2 regions of the Salinisphaera sp. SWV1 genome follow, and region 1 is predicted to be linked to the other one. Evidence: riboswitches for the same ligand, from Rfam matches in the RefSeq annotation. Region 1 holds a riboswitch; the other holds the start of a gene.

Region 1 (7,950 bases):
CCAGGATCGCGCCGACCAGCGCGGTCAGCAGCGCCCGCGGCAGGCGGATCGCGTTCACGATGAGCGCGGTCTGATCGACGCGATCATGAAAATGGAAAAGTGCGGCCACAACCTGGCCGATCGGCAGCCGCACCGCGCCAAAGGCGAGCTCGGCCATAAAAGCCGCCGCCAGCAACACGCCCAGCATGACGATCAGCAGGCGCGGCTTCATGGCAGGGCTTCCAGATCGATCGCCGCCTCGACCGCATCCGCCAAGCGTTCCAGGCTGGCCTCGCGGCGCTCGGCCTGATCGACGGCACCGGCCGCGTCGAGCCCGGCCCAGGCCAGGATCGCGTCGCAGCCGGCGCCGGTATCGAACAGGCCGTGCAGATAGGTGCCGGCGATCTGGCCGTCGGCCGAAAGCGCGCCGTCCGGGCCGTCATCGAGCTGGAGAAACGGCCGTGCCAGCGCAGCCCCCGAGGTTACGCCGCAGTGGATGCGATAGCCGGCGACCGCGCCACCGCCAGCCAGCACGCCGGTCACATTCTGCAGGTGCTTGTTCGTATCCAGCCGCGTCGTGAAGTCGAACAGGCCGAGGCCGTCCGTCGTCCCCGATCGATCCTCGACGCCGTCCGGATCGGCGATTTCGTGGCCCAGCATCTGATAACCGCCGCAAATGCCGAGCAGCTTGCCGCCATAGCGCAGGTGGCGCTTGATGCGATCCGCCCAGCCGGCGTTGACCAGCCAGGCGCAGTCGGCACGGGTATTCTTGGAGCCGGCCAGCACGATCAGATCGGCCGGGCCCGGGGTATCGCCGGGGCCGACGAACTGCAGATCGACCCGCGGATGGGCGCGCAGGGCATCGAAATCGGTGTGGTTGCTGATTCGAGGGGTAACCGGCACCTGTACTACGAGCGCATCGGCGGCGGTCGTCTGCCCGGTATCGATCGCGTCCTCGGCGTCCAGATGCAGGCCCGTCAGGTAGGGCAAAACGCCGAACACCGGCTTGCCGGTACGCGCTTCCAGCCAATCCAGCCCCGGCTGCAGCAGACCGATATCGCCGCGAAAGCGATTGATCACGAAACCCGCGACGCGTTCGCGTTCGGACGGCGACAGCAACGCCAGCGTACCCACGATTTGGGCGAACACGCCGCCCTTGTCGATGTCGGCGACCAGAATCACCGGGCAATCCACGGCCTCGGCGAAGCCCATGTTGGCGATATCGCCTTCGCGCAGGTTGATCTCGGCCGGGCTGCCGGCGCCCTCGACCAGCACACGCGGGTAGGCAGCAGCCAGTCTCGCATGCGAGGCGCGCACCGCCGCCATCGCCTGTGGCTTGTAGCCGTGATAGCAGCCAGCATCCATCGTGCCGATGGCATGGCCGTGGATGATGACCTGGGCGCCGATGTCGCTGGCGGGCTTGAGCAGCACCGGGTTCATGTCGGTAGTGGCCGCCACGCGCGCGGCCTGTGCCTGCAGGTATTGCGAGCGGCCGATCTCGCCGCCATCGACCGTCACCGCGCTGTTGAGCGCCATGTTCTGCGGCTTGAACGGGACCACGGCCACGCCGCGCCGGGCATACGCCCGCGCCAGCCCGGCCACCAGCGTCGACTTGCCGGCGTCCGAGGTCGTGCCCTGGATCATCAGCGTCCTTGCTGTCATGGGTGGCCGTTCTTCACGTCATTCATCCCCGGATTTCACGGATTGCACAGATGGGTTGCAGACGGTTTTCGGTTTAAAGACAGCTCAAAATACTCGACTTCGTTGTTTGAGAACCTGTCCGCAGATCGACGCAGATGCACGCAGATCGGAAAGCAGATGATTCCGCCGACACAGATTAGCCGTGATGTCGATTGCAGCTCTTTACCTACGGACATATTCGAGGCTTCGTTCTTCAAGTCATTCATCCGCAGATTGCACGGATTTCACAGATTAACTGCAGGCGGCTTTCAGGCATGAGGATAGTTGAGAATATTCCGCTTCGTTCTTTGATAACCTGTCCGCAGATCGATGCAGATGCACGCCGATCAAAAAGCAGATGACGCGTCCGATGCTGTTAAATCGGCATCGATTGCAACCTCGCTGCCATGATCCAGGCGCTTCCATACGTTTCTTGAATCTGCGTAATCTGTGAAATCTGCGGATAACTACCTTGTGAAAACATATTGAGATCCGCGTAGATCGGCGTCGATCTGCGGACAGGTTTATCGAACAGCTCGCAACACCAATTAATTCCGGGCGTTTTTCCGCTTGCAGACAGTCCAAAATATTCGGCTTTGTTCTTTGACAGCCTGTCCGCAGATCGATGCAGATGCACGCCGATCAAAAAGCAGATGACGGGTCCGATGCTGTTAAATCGGCATCGATTGCAACCTCGCTGCCATGATCTAGGCACTTCCATACGTTTCTTGAATCTGCGTAATCTGTGAAATCTGCGGATAACCGCCTTGTAAAAACCGTATTGAGATCTGCGTAGATCGACGTCGATCTGCGGACAGATTCATCGAAAACCGAATCGAAGCGGGGTCAGTAATCCACCCCGGCACGGGCCTTGATGCCGGCCTTGAAGGCGTGCTTGACGTTGTCGACCTCGGACACCGTATCGGCCAGTTCGCGCAGGCCCGAGCCGCCGCCGCGGCCGGTGACGATCACTGACTGCTCGACCGGGCGGTTGGCGATGGCGTTCAGTACGCGCTCTTCGTCCAGGTACTTGTAGCCGAGCATATAGGTCAGTTCGTCGATGACGACCAGATCGTAGGCCGGGTCCTGCAACATCGGCTCGACCTGGGCCCAGGTGCGCTCGGCGGCTTCGATATCGCCCGAGCGATCCTGGGTGTTCCACGTGAATCCCGTGCCCATCTGGTAAAAATCCACCTGCGGGCAGTGATCGCGCAGATAGATCTCCTCGCCGGAGAGTTGCACGCCCTTGATGAACTGCACCACGCCGATCTTCTGGCCGTAGCCGAGTGCACGCATCACCATGCCGAAGGCCGAGGACGACTTGCCCTTGCCCTTGCCGGTAATGAACACGAACACGCCGCGCTCGATATCCGCGGCCTGGATGCCCGCGTCGACTTTTTCCTTGTGCTTCTGCATCGTCGCCTTGTGGCGGGCGTCGCTTTTCGATTCGCTCATGACATGGCCTTTGCTGGCTCAGATATGGCCCGGGCTATAGCTGACGGTGACATAAACCGCCCGCCCGGGTTGGTTGTAGAAGTCGATGGTCTGGTAATGACGATCGAACATGTTGGATAGCTTGGCCTGAACTTTCCACGCCTCGGTCACCCGCATTTCGCCTGTCAGACCGAACAGTGCGTAACCACCGAGCCTGTCGGTGTTGGCCGGACCGTTGTAGCGCGACCCGACCAGCTTGGCACTGGCGCCGGCGGCGAACCGCGCGAACAGATCGCGGTCGACGTGCAGCGAAGCCGAGTAGTTCGGGCGGCGTGCCAGATCGTTGCCGTGGTTCGGCCCGCGCCCGCGGTTCTCGGCGTCCAGCCAGTCGGCATTCGCGCCGATACGCCAGCGGCCGATATAGGCCGTCACCTCGCCCTCCACGCCGCGGATGCGCGCCGAACTCACGTTGCGTGGCGTGTAGTTGGCGTCCAGCGTGATCTCGTCGTTGATATCGGTCTGGTAGGCATGGATCGCCCAGTGGCCCCAGCCCGGCGTGGCCTTGAGGCCGATTTCGCCCGTGCGCGATTTCTCCGGCTTGAGATCCGGGTTGGACGCCGGCGGAAAACCCGGCGTGTCCGGATAGTAGAGATCGTTGAAAGTCGGTGCGTTAAAGGCGTTGCCGTAGGCGGCGGTCAGCGTATAGGTCTTGTTGACGTGATAGCCGTAGGTGATCGAGCCGGTGGCATGATTGCCATAGGCCTGGTTGTCGTCATCCCGGGCGGCCAGATCGATCTCGTGGGCGCCGAAGCGGCCCTGGTACTCGCCGAACACGCCGGTGTTGTCGCGCTTGTTCTGCTTGTAGTCGGCCGAACTGGTCACCGCGTCCCGGCGATAATCGATCCCGACGGTGGCACTCTGCTGTCTGGCGAGCGCGAAATCGTTCTGCCAGCTGACGCTATCGCGGCGCGTGTCGAAACGGCTGACATAATCGCCGTCGAAATAGTTTTTCGACCGATCGCGACTGCGCGACAGACGCAGCTTGGCATCCCAGAAATCGGTCAGCGGCGCATCCACGCCCAGGCCATAGACTGCCTGCACCGAATGCGACTGGTTGGTCGTAGGGCCATCGTATTCGACATGACCATCGGACCGAAGATAGTGACCGTTCACCGACCAGCCGTTGTCGAATGTATAACCGACGTTCGCCGAACCGTCCGCGCGGTGGTAGCCATCGCGGTCGGGCTGATTGGCGTAACAGCCGGCGCCCCCCTTGGGCGAGCTGAATGGCCGGCCGGTACAGGCATTGAAGCCGCCGGTATATTCGCCCGAGACGCTCAGGTTGTAGTACAGGCGTTTCGTCGCCCCCGAAACGCCGCCTTGGCCTTTCCAGGTGTCGTAGCTGCCGCCGGTGACCGAGAAATACGGCGTGGGCCCGCGGCCCTTGGCCCCCTTGCCGTCGCGGGTGAAGATCTGGATCACGCCGCCGACCGCATCGGCACCGTACAGCGACGAACGCGGCCCACGCACGATCTCGATGCGCTGAATCTGGGAGACCGGGAAATCCTGGATCGCGGCCTGGCCGTTGGTGGCCGAGCCCCAGCGCACACCGTCGACCAGCACCACCACCTGATTGGCATCGGTGCCGCGCAGGTGAATGGATGTGGCCTTGCCGGGTCCGCCGTTGTTGGCGATCGACAGACTCGGCGTATCGCCGAGCAGTTCGGCCAGACTCTGGGCCTGACTGCGCTCGATGTCGGCCCGGGTAATGACCGTGGTGGCGGCCAGCGTACTGTTCCGGGATTGCGGCGTGCGCGTGGCGGTCACCACCACCGGGTTCAAATCGGTGGTCGCGGCCGGCGGCGGCGACGCCCCCCAGGCAGACGATACCCCGAGCAGGGCCGCAAATGCGGGCCCGGTGCGAAACTGCATTGTCGTCGTCTCGATCGGCGGGCACGCCCGTCCGCGTGCCGAAGTCGCTGACCATCGCCGGGCAAGACGAACGGACCGCGCGCGAACACGCGCCGGCACCGATCGCGTGTGGCGACGATCCCCTGTGCCAGGCCGGTCTCCGGACTTGCAGTCAGACCCATGTCTGCGCGCGGCCTTCCCGAGGCGAGGTGTTCGCCTCAGTGGCTGGAATGCGCGACACCGTGGATTATCACACGGCGCTGCCTACCGTTGCGGGGGCAGTGTCGGCCTGGCGCTTGCGCGCGCACCGACTTCCCGTTTCACCGCATCCGTGGATGCGACACCTGTCACGTCGACGATGCTAGGCAGCCCCCGAGACGCCGTCAAGCCGGGCCTGGCGCCGGCAACGCGCCCGATCGGCCCGCGGCCCGCACGCGGCCAGAGCTCGTGGGTTTTTCGCTTATCCGGATAAGCGGATATACTACGACCCCTATTCGCGAGCTGCAGGGTGATATGAGCGATACGCGACACGCCATCGAACGCGTTCTGGCCGACCGGATTCTGGTGATCGACGGCGCCATGGGCACCATGATCCAGAATTACGGCCCGTCCGAGGCCGAATACCGCGGCGAGCGCTTCGCCGACTGGGCCTCCGATCTGCAGGGCAACAACGACCTGCTGACGCTGACCTATCCGGATCTGATCCGGGGCATCCACCGGCAGTATGCCGAGGCCGGGGCCCATATCATTACGACCAACACGTTCTCTTCGACCACGATCGCCCAGGCCGACTACCACATGGAAGACCTGGCGGTGGAGCTCAACGTCGAGGCCGCCAAACTCGCCCGCGAGGTAGTCGAGGAATTCCAGAGCGACGCGCAGCCGATGTACGTGGCCGGCGTGATCGGGCCGACCAATCGCACTGCCTCCATCTCGCCGGACGTCAACGATCCCGGCAAGCGCAACACCGATTTCGTCGAACTGGCCACCGCCTACGGCCAGGCCGCCGAGGCCCTGCTCGAAGGCGGCGTCGACATCATTCTGATGGAGACCATCTTCGACACCCTCAACGCCAAGGCGGCGATCTATGCCGTGCGCAGGCTCATGCGCGAGCGCGGTATCGACGTGCCGCTGATGATTTCCGGCACCATCACCGATGCCTCGGGTCGGACTCTGTCCGGTCAGACCACCGAGGCGTTCTACAACTCGGTGGCCCACGGCCGGCCGCTCACCATGGGGCTGAACTGCGCGCTTGGCCCGGACGCGCTGCGCCAGTACGTCGCCGAGCTGTCGCGCATCGCGCCCTGCTACACCCACGCCTATCCCAACGCCGGCCTGCCCAACGAATTCGGCGAATACGACCTGCAACCGGACGAAATGGCCGAGCACATCGGCGAATGGGCCGAATCGGGCCTGCTCAACATGGCCGGCGGCTGCTGCGGCTCGACCCCGGAGCATATCGGCGCCATCGCAAGCGCCGTGGCCGGCAAAGCCCCGCGCCGCCGGCCCGAGATCAAGCGGACCATGCGCCTGTCCGGCCTGGAGCCATTCACCGCTTCGGCCTGAAGATATTTTTCCGCAGATCAACGCAGATCGACGCAGATGAAGAGCGAGGGGCAGGACGAGCAGACATATCCGATACTCGGGGCTGCATTCGAGGTCCATCGCTACTTGCGTAACGGTTTTCTGGAGAGCGTCTATCACGACGCCCTGGCGATCGAACTGACCGAGCGCGGCGTGCCGTACGTTCGCGAACCCTTGCTCGACGTTCAGTACAAGGGACGCCCGCTGCAAAGCCAGTTCCGGGCGGACTTCATCTGCTTTGAAAGCGTGATCCTGGAACTCAAGGCCCTATCCCGGCTAACGCCGCAACACGAGGCCCAGGTCATCAACTATCTGAAGACCACCGGCATCGAGCGCGGTCTGCTGCTGAACTTCGGCACGCCCGAATTACAGCACCGGCGACTGATCCGAAGTCATCGCCCGGGTTAACCATTCATCCTATCTGCGTTGATCTGCGTCGATCTGCGGACAAAACAGAGGTTTCAATGACGTCAGCAACCAACTTCATCAACATCGGCGAGCGCACGAATGTGACCGGCAGCAAGCGGTTCATGCGCCTGATCAAGGAAGAGGATTACGACACCGCGCTGGAGGTCGCCCGCGACCAGGTCGAAAACGGCGCCCAGGTGATCGACGTCAACATGGACGAGGGCATGCTCGACTCGGCCGCGGCCATGCGCAAGTTCCTCAACCTGATCGCCGGCGAGCCGGATATCGCCCGCGTGCCGATCATGATCGACTCCTCGAAGTGGGAGGTCATCGAAGCCGGACTGCAGTGCATCCAGGGCAAGGGGATGGTCAATTCCATCTCGCTCAAGGAAGGCGAGGAGAAGTTTCTCGAACAGGCCCAGGCGTGTCTGGACTACGGCGCGGCCGTGGTGGTGATGGCCTTCGACGAGAACGGCCAGGCCGACACCGAGGATCGCAAGGTCGAGATCGCCCAGCGTGCGTACAAGATGTTGGTCGAGGAGCTCGACTTCCCGCCCGAGGACATCATCTTCGATCTCAACATCTTCGCCATTGCCACCGGCATCGAGGAACACAACAACTACGCCGTCGATTTCATCAATGCCACGAAACGGGTGCGCGAGTCCTGCCCCGGCTGCCATGTCTCGGGCGGGCTGTCGAACGTGTCGTTTTCGTTTCGCGGCAACGAGCGGGTGCGCCAGGCCATGCACTCGGTGTTTCTCTACCACGCCATTCCGGCGGGCCTGGACATGGCGATCGTCAACGCCGGCCAGCTCGAAATCTACGACAATATCCCCGAAGAGCTGCGCGAGGCCTGCGAGGACGTCGTCCTCAACCGCCGCGACGATGCCACCGAGCGCCTGCTGGATCTGGCCGAGCAGTACAAGGGTGGCGGCAAGAAAGCGGCCTCCACGG
Region 2 (7,950 bases), on a different contig from region 1:
CGCGAGCGCTACGCCCCGGTGGTCATTCCCGGGGTGCCGGCCATGCTGGCCGGGGCCTCGCAGTTGCCGCGCCCGATCGCCATGCGCGACGATGTGCTGGCGGTCGTGCCCGGTACGCTGCCGGACGATCAGCTGACCGCGGCGCTGGGCATGGCCCAGGCCGTGGTGGTGATGAAGGTCGGCCGCAATCTGCCGCGTATTCGGGCGGCCCTGGCGGCGGCCGGACGTGGCGAGGCCGCCTGGTATGTCGAACGCGCCAGCATGGGCGGGCGCCAGCGCGTCATGCCGCTGGCCGAGGCCCCTGAGGGGCCGGCGCCGTATTTCTCGATGGTGTTGTTGCCCGGCCCGGGCGTGCGGGTATGAGCGCGGGCGGCTGGCTGGCGGTGGTCGGCGTCGGGCCGGGCGATCCGGACTGGATCACGCCGGAAACGTCGGCGATTCTCGAAGCCGCGACCGATCTGGTGGGTTATGCCGGCTATGTCGAGCGCGTGGCCGGGTGCGGCCAGGCCCGGCATGTCTCGGACAATCGCGAAGAACTGGCGCGGGCCCGACATGCGCTGGACCTGGCGGCCAACGGTGCCCGCGTTGCGGTGATCTCCGGCGGCGATCCCGGGATCTTCGCCATGGCCGCCGCGGTATGGGAAGCACTCGAAGGCGCCGATCACCCCCGTTGGCAGGCCGTCGATGTCCGCATCGCACCGGCGGTCTCCGCTATCCAGGCGGTCGCCGCCCGGGCCGGGGCGCCGCTCGGTAACGATTTCTGCGTGATCTCGCTATCGGACAACCTCAAGCCGTGGGACCGGATCGAAAAACGCATCGACCGCGCCGCTGATGCCGACTTCGCGCTGGCGTTCTACAACCCGATTTCCAGGGCGCGGCCCTGGCAGCTGGGGGCGGCGATGGCGATCATACGCCGCTATCGCGACCCGGCCACGCCGGTGGTCCTTGGCCGGGCGGTGGGCCGGGTCGACGAATCGTTGCATATCACCGATCTAGCGTGTTTTTCGCCAGCCCGGGCGGACATGAGCACGCTCGTCATCGTCGGTGCCTCGACCACGCGGGTGTTCGCGCAGGGTGGCGCCACGCGCGTCTACACCCCGCGTTACTATCCGCGCGCCTGATGCAGTTCGGGCAAGGCAGCGATCAGGGCCTCGGCCGAGCCGAAATGCCGCTGTGGCGCCGACAGCGCCGGGCGCGCGATCATCACGACCGGAAGGCCGAGCCGGCGCGCCGCATCGAGCTTGGCCGCGGTGGCCCGCGCGCCGCTGTTCTTGGTCACCAGGACATCGACATCGTGCATGCGAAACAGGGCGATTTCGTCGGCCACCGCAAAAGGCGGTCGGGCACGAATCAGTGTCCAGCTGCCGAACGCCGGGGCCGGCTCGGGCGCTTCGATGCTGCGCACGATCCAGTGCTTGCCGGCGACGTCCGCGAAGGGCGCCAGGCTGCGCGCGCCCACGCTCAGAAACACACGGGGCCCGAACTCGGCCAAGCGCCGGGCGGCGGCAGGCGGGTCGGCGGCGTCATGCCAATCGTCGCCCGGCCCGGCCTGCCAGGCCGGACGCTCGATACGCCAGAGCGGGATGCCCAGCGCAGCGCTGGCGGCCACCGCATTCGCCGACATGGTCGCGGCGAAGGGATGGGTGGCGTCGATGACGCCGTCGATGGCTTCGGCGGCCAGATAACGCGACAGCCCGTGGACCCCGCCGAAGCCGCCGCGGCGTACCGGCAGGGCGAAACGCGCAGGCGCCGTGGTCGCGCCGGCCAGCGACAGGGTGGCCTCGACGTCCGGGAACGCGGCCAGGGACGCCGCGAGTTCGCGGGCTTCGGCGGTGCCGCCGAGCAGCAGCAGTTTCATGGATCGGTCGTGGTCCGACGCAAACGGACGGGCAATGTGCCGAGATACTGACGCATCTGTCCAGGCCTGGCTATCGATCGTGGGCCTCGGCGAAGACGGCTGGCCAGGGCTCGAACCGGCGGCTCGTGCGGCGGTCGCGCGTGCGGCGCATGTGATCGGCGGCCGGCGTCATCTGGCGATGCTGCCGCCGATTGCGGGCCAGACCCGCGAAACCTGGCCGTCGCCGCTGCTGGATGCGATCGACGGCATTCGTGCCCGGCGCGGCACGCCGGTGGCCGTACTGGCCACGGGGGATCCATTCTGGTTCGGCGTGGGCGCCACGCTGGCCCGCTCGGTGGCGCCGAGCGAGATGCGCGCCTTTCCCAGACCCTCGGCGTTTTCCCTGGCGGCGGCCCGGCTGGGGTGGGCGCTCCAGGATGTGTATTGCCTGTCGGTCCATGGCCGGGATCTGGCCGCGATACGGCCGTACCTGGACAATGGCACGCGCCTCATCCTTTTGAGCTGGGACGGTCGCACCCCCGCGGCGGTCGCGCGGCTGTTGCGGGAGACCGGATTCGAGCCGTCACGGTTGACAGTGCTCGAACATCTCGGCGGTGCCGGGGCGCGCTGCCTGAGCGATAGGGCGGCCGACTGGGCGCATGCGGATATCGCGGCCCTGAACGTAGTGGCCGTGGATTGTGTCGCCGGTGCCCGGGCGCAGCCGATCCCGCGGGTTGCCGGGCGGCCGGAGGCGCTGTTCGAGCACGACGGCCAGATCAGCAAGGCCGAGGTCCGGGCCGTGGTGCTGGCGCTGCTCGCCCCGGGCCGGGGCGAAACACTCTGGGATATCGGCGCCGGTTCCGGCGCGGTCGGCATCGAGTGGATGCTGGCCGACCCGGCCAATCGGACGATCGCGCTTGAGGCGCGAGCCGAACGGGCCGAACGGGTACGGCGCAATGCCGAGCGGCTCGGCGTGCCGGCGCTGGAATGCATACACGGCAGTGCACCGCAGGCGCTGGCGGACCTGCCCACGCCCGATGCGATTTTCATCGGCGGCGGGCTGACCCACGCAGGCCTGGTCGAACGCTGTCTGGCATCGCTGGCCGCGGGACAACAGGCCCGACTGGTGGCCACGAGCGTGACCGTCGAAGGCGATGCGGTGCTTGCCGCGGCCATGCAACGCCATGGCGGGACGTTGCGCCGGATCGGTATCGAGCGTGCTGAGCCGCTGGGTCGCTTCCATGGCTGGGCGTCGGCGCGGCCGGTGACGATCGGCTGCTGGACCCGGACCCGTTGAGATGTCGTGCGAACGCCGCATTGGCGACCGCCCATCCTGTCCCGCCGGGCGCGCGTGGCGTCGCGGCGTGCCACGCCCCGGACTCGCAGGAAAACCCGGCAGGCCCGAAGGAGACCAAACCATGACCGTGCATTTCATCGGCGCCGGCCCCGGCGCGCCCGACCTGCTCACGCTACGCGCCGTCGACCGGCTGGGGCGCTGCGATCTGTGTCTGTATGCCGGATCCCTGATCCCGGCCGCGGTACTGGATCATCTCAAGCCCGGTGCCGACGCGATCAATACCGCCGGCATGAGCCTGGACGACATGATCACCCGCATGATCGATGCCACCGATGCCGGCTACGATATCGCGCGCCTGCATTCCGGCGATCTGGCCATTTACAGCGCCCTGGCCGAACAGCTGCGCCGGCTGAGCGAGGCCGGCATCGACTACACGCTCACTCCCGGTGTGCCGGCTTTCGCGGCCGCGGCCGCCGCGCTCGGCCAGGAGCTGACCGTGCCCGAAGTCGGCCAGTCCCTGATCATCACCCGCACCCAGGGGCGGGCCTCGAACATGCCCGCCCGCGAGACGCTGGAAACATTCGCGGTCAGCGGCACGACCCTGGCGATTCATCTGTCGCTGCAGGTCATCGCCGAGGTGGTCGAACGCCTGCTGCCGTCGTATGGCGCGGACTGCCCGGCCGCGATCGTGCAACGGGCGTCCTGGGCCGAACAACGGATCGTCCGCGCGCCGCTGGCCGACCTGGTCGCCGCCGCCGATACGCTGGCAGCCAAGCGCAACGCCATCATCTTCGTCGGGCCGGTTGTGGGGGCGACCGACTTCAACGAAAGCAAGCTCTACGACCCGACCCATGCCAGCCGTTATCGCTGGGCGAGTGAGGACTGACTCCGGACCGGGGCGTCGTATTCCGCAGGGCGATAGGGTCCGCCGCACCGACGCCGATGGTTTGATGCCTGTCCGCCGGCGGGCGGGACCATGCGTTCATCGAAGTTGCTAGCGGTCGTCGAGACGGCCGTAACGGGCGAGAACCCGGCCGGGCTTGTCGATCACCCAGAGTTCCAGTCGCGTTTGCGGCGGCAGGTAATGGCCGGCTTTCTGCCAGGCGCGCCGGGCGATGCGGGCGGCGAGATCGATGCCGGCATCGCGGGCGAGCCCGTGCGCCGCAAGGCTGGTGTTCGCGGTGCGGATCGCCTGCTGCGTGGCGGCATCGGCCTCCGGGGCCAGGCCGGCCAGAAATTCGAAATCCACGCCGCCGCGCCGGCTGTGCAGATCGAGCCGGCCGGCGGCGAGCTTGCTGAACTTGCCGAAGCCGCCGACCAGCGTAAGCCGGGCCACCGGGTAGCGTTTCAGGTATTTCACGACCGCGCCCACGAAATCGCCCATTTCGATGATCGCCATATCGGGCAGGTCATAGGCTGCGCGGACCACGGCTTCGCTGGTCGAGCCGGTGGCCGCGGCCAGATGGGTCAGGCCGTTGGCGCGGGCCACGTCGATCCCCTGATGGATGGAGGCGATATAGGCGGCACAGGAAAACGGCCGCACGATGCCGGTCGTGCCCAGGATCGACAGCCCGCCGATGATACCGAGCCGGCCATTCATGGTTTTTTCCGCGATGCGCTCGCCGTCGTCGACGCCGACAATCACGCGAAAGCCGCCCGCGTAGCCCGCATCGGCGGCGACGCGGGCGAGGTGGTCGGCGATCATGCGGCGCGGCACCGGGTTGATGGCCGGTTCGCCCACCGCCAGGGCCAGACCGCTGCGTGTGACCGTGCCTACGCCGACGCCGGCTTCGAACCGTATGCCCGGCGCGGCGGTCAATTCGAGCTGTACCCAGACGCGGGCGCCGTGGGTGGCATCCGGATCGTCGCCGGCGTCCTTGATCAGCCCCGCCTCGGCCAGGCGGGCCGGCGCGATCACGCGGCTGTCGGCGACCGGCAATACGGCTTCGCGCCCCCGCGGCAGCCGCAGATGCACGCGCTCCAGTACCGTGTCGAACAACAGTCGATGGGCGGCGGCGACCGCGGCCGCGGTCGCGGTGGCGCCCGTGGTCCAGCCGGTGCGTAACGTGCCGCCGTGTTCGCTGCTTTCCTCGCGCATAAACGCTTGTTACGACGCGTCGGCTAGCGGGATGGCACGGCAGCGGTTTCGCGAACCGCAATCGCGACCGTGGCCGCAGCGCTTTGGCGACGCGTCACCGCGAGCCGGGGGGGGGCCCCGGTGTGGCCTGCGGCGGCCGAGGCCAGGGCCGCGGCTTCCGCAATCCCGCCGACCCCGTACCGCGCCTGGATCCGTGGCGAATGCTGCGACAGCCGGTCGTTGAAGGCCGCCAGGCGCCGGGCCGGCAAGGCGTGCAGCACGAGCCCGAGTGTTTCGGCCAGGTCCTGCAGGCCCGGTTCCGATACGCGCAGATCGAGGCAGGCAAGGGCGTGCAGCGCCCGCATCTCGATACCGGCTTCGCCGCAGCTCGCCGCGAGCAATGCCGCCAGCTCACCGGCGCGGCAATCGCGCCGGAGGCCCAGCCCCGCAAACCACAGCCGGTTGCCATGCATGCTGGTCACTCCGTTTCATCGGCCATTCAGCCGCCGAGCATAACCGAGAGTCTTCCCGGTCGAGCCATTTGACCGCCTCGACCCCCCAACCTAGACTCCAGGTTACAGGGTGCCTGCCTCGCCGCAGGATAATCGGGAAAGCGGTGCGCGCTTCGTGCGCAAGGCCGCTGCTGCCCCCGCAACGGTAGGCGATACAGTCCATATCGAGCCACTGCGCGTTTCGCGCGGGAAGGCATGGACGGGTCGGGATACGACCTTCGCGAGTCCGGAGACCGGCCCTGGGTGCAAGGTTCGTCGCTTGCCACGCGCCGAACCCGGTGATTTCAACGTACGGGTGTGTACATGCAAACCAGCCAGACTTCCGCCGCCGGCCACAACCCGGCCTTGCCGGCGTCCCGTGTCAGCCAGGCCGTCCAGCTTGCCGGGGCGACACTGATCGGCCTGTTCGTCGTCTACGGCGTGGGTTTTTCCCACATCATGCCGGTGCATAACGCGGCCCACGACGCCCGTCACTCGGCGTCCTTTCCCTGCCACTGATCGTCACGTGACACTGCCTCGCCGCCTCGCCGCGGCGATAACGACCGTGTTCGAGCATTCTGGCGATCCGCCGGGACGCGGATCGCATACCGGGAGAGCGCATGCTGTTTCGACGATTGATTTTTCTGTCCGTGGCCATCGGCCTGGCGGTCGGGGCGCTGCTGGGTCTCGGCGAGCAATTCACCACCGCGCCGCTGATCGCCCAGGCCGAGCACTACGAGCAGCCCGCACATCACCACGCGGCGGGCGCGCATTCCGCCGATGAAGTGCACGCCTGGGCGCCGGCCGACGGGGCGCCGCGGATGCTGTTCACCATCGCGGCCGATATCGGCGTCGCCATCGGCTTCGCGCTGCTGTTGATGGTGGCGATGAGCGTCGCGACGCTTGCGTGCGGCACGCCGCTGGGGCCTGCGCCCGGCGCGCTCTGGGGCCTGTCCGGGTTCGCGTCGGTGTTCGTGGCCCCGGCGCTCGGGCTGTCGCCCGAAGTGCCGGGCACGCTCGCCGCGGCACTGACCGATCGCCAACTCTGGTGGGCCGCTACGGTGGCCGTGGTGATCGTCGCGTTGGCGATGGCCGTATTCGCGCCGGGCTGGAAGAAGCTGCCGGCCCTGGTCTTGATGCCGCTGCCGTATCTGTTCGGCGCGCCCGAGCCGGCCGGCTCGGCCTATGCCGGCCATGGCCCGGCGGCGACGGCCGCGCTCGAACAGATCCACCAGCAATTCATCTGGGCCAGCGGCGCGACCAATCTCCTGCTCTGGCTGGTGCTGGGCACGGCCTGTGGCTGGGCAATGCGGCGCTGGATCGGGGCCGCCGGGTCACCGCAGGGTATGGCGCATGTCGCACGCTGATTTCCCGTTCGCGGCCGTGGTCGGCCAGGATCGGCTCAAGACTGCGCTGATCCTGGCCGCGATCGAGCCTGCGCTGGCGGGCGTGCTCGTCTCTGGTCCGCGCGGTGCGGCCAAGTCCACGCTGGCGCGCGGCCTGGCGGCGATCGATGCGCGAGCGGCCGGGCGCTTCGTCACGCTGCCGCTGGGGGCGACCGAGGAACAGGTGATTGGCAGCCTTGATCTGCAGCGCGCACTTGGCACTGGCGAGGTGGCCTATCGTCCCGGCGTGATCGGCCGCGCCCACGGCGGCTATCTGTATATCGATGAGGTCAACCTGCTCGCCGATCCGCTGGTCGACGTACTGCTCGATGTGGCCGCCTCCAAGATCAACCGCATCGAGCGCGACGGCATCAGCCGTGAACATGCGGCCGAGTTTGTCCTGATCGGCACCATGAATCCGGACGAAGGCGAGCTGCGCCCGCAGTTCGCCGACCGCTTCGGTCTGTGTGTGGAACTCGAACCGCGCTATCGCGCGGACGAACGCCGGGCGATCGTCGACCAGCGGCTGGCCTACGAGCAGGACCCGGCCACCTTTGCCGCGAGTTGGGCCGATGCCCAGGCCCAACTCGCCGCGCAGATCGAGGCGGCCCGGACGCGGTTATCGAATGTGATCTGCCCGGAGACGAGCAAGGTGGCGATCGCCGAGCGCTGCGTGGCGGCCGATGTCGAGGGTGTGCGCGCGGATCTGCACTGGCGCCAGGCGGCCCGGGCGCACGCGGGCTGGCAGGGCCGGAATGCCGTCAGCGAAGCGGATATCGAGGCCGTCGCCGAGTTCGTGCTCTGTCATCGGCGCCATTCCGAGTCGGCGGGCGGCGAGCCGGATTCGGGCCCGCCCCGGACGG

Evidence for each region. A riboswitch is a leader RNA that binds a small molecule or an ion and turns the genes downstream of it on or off. The one in region 1 is predicted to bind cobalamin.
Region 2: linked by a shared signal. The riboswitch ahead of ACS8YF_RS18735 (CbtB domain-containing protein) and the one ahead of ACS8YF_RS09910 (TonB-dependent receptor domain-containing protein) in region 1 are both predicted to bind cobalamin.

Annotation. Positions count from the first base shown of each region.
Region 1 covers NZ_JBQDYE010000017.1:17,263-25,212, forward strand. Annotated here, with positions in the region: gene ACS8YF_RS09895 (FecCD family ABC transporter permease) at 1-211, opposite strand, end outside; gene ACS8YF_RS09900 (cobyric acid synthase) at 208-1,641, opposite strand; gene cobO (cob(I)yrinic acid a,c-diamide adenosyltransferase) at 2,506-3,114, opposite strand; gene ACS8YF_RS09910 (TonB-dependent receptor domain-containing protein) at 3,133-5,025, opposite strand; cobalamin riboswitch at 5,139-5,367, opposite strand; partial or broken gene ACS8YF_RS09915 (homocysteine S-methyltransferase family protein) at 5,518-6,552, shown strand; gene ACS8YF_RS09920 (GxxExxY protein) at 6,607-6,996, shown strand; partial or broken gene metH (methionine synthase) at 7,050-7,950, shown strand, end outside.
Region 2 covers NZ_JBQDYE010000063.1:3,438-11,387, forward strand. Annotated here, with positions in the region: gene ACS8YF_RS18700 (precorrin-2 C(20)-methyltransferase) at 1-363, shown strand, start outside; gene cobJ (precorrin-3B C(17)-methyltransferase) at 360-1,121, shown strand; gene ACS8YF_RS18710 (cobalt-precorrin-6A reductase) at 1,106-1,858, opposite strand; gene cbiE (precorrin-6y C5,15-methyltransferase (decarboxylating) subunit CbiE) at 1,893-3,134, shown strand; gene cobM (precorrin-4 C(11)-methyltransferase) at 3,256-4,020, shown strand; gene ACS8YF_RS18725 (cobalt-precorrin-5B (C(1))-methyltransferase) at 4,129-5,232, opposite strand; gene ACS8YF_RS18730 (cobalamin biosynthesis protein) at 5,256-5,684, opposite strand; cobalamin riboswitch at 5,775-5,979, shown strand; gene ACS8YF_RS18735 (CbtB domain-containing protein) at 6,027-6,221, shown strand; gene ACS8YF_RS18740 (CbtA family protein) at 6,323-7,069, shown strand; partial or broken gene ACS8YF_RS18745 (ATP-binding protein) at 7,056-7,950, shown strand, end outside.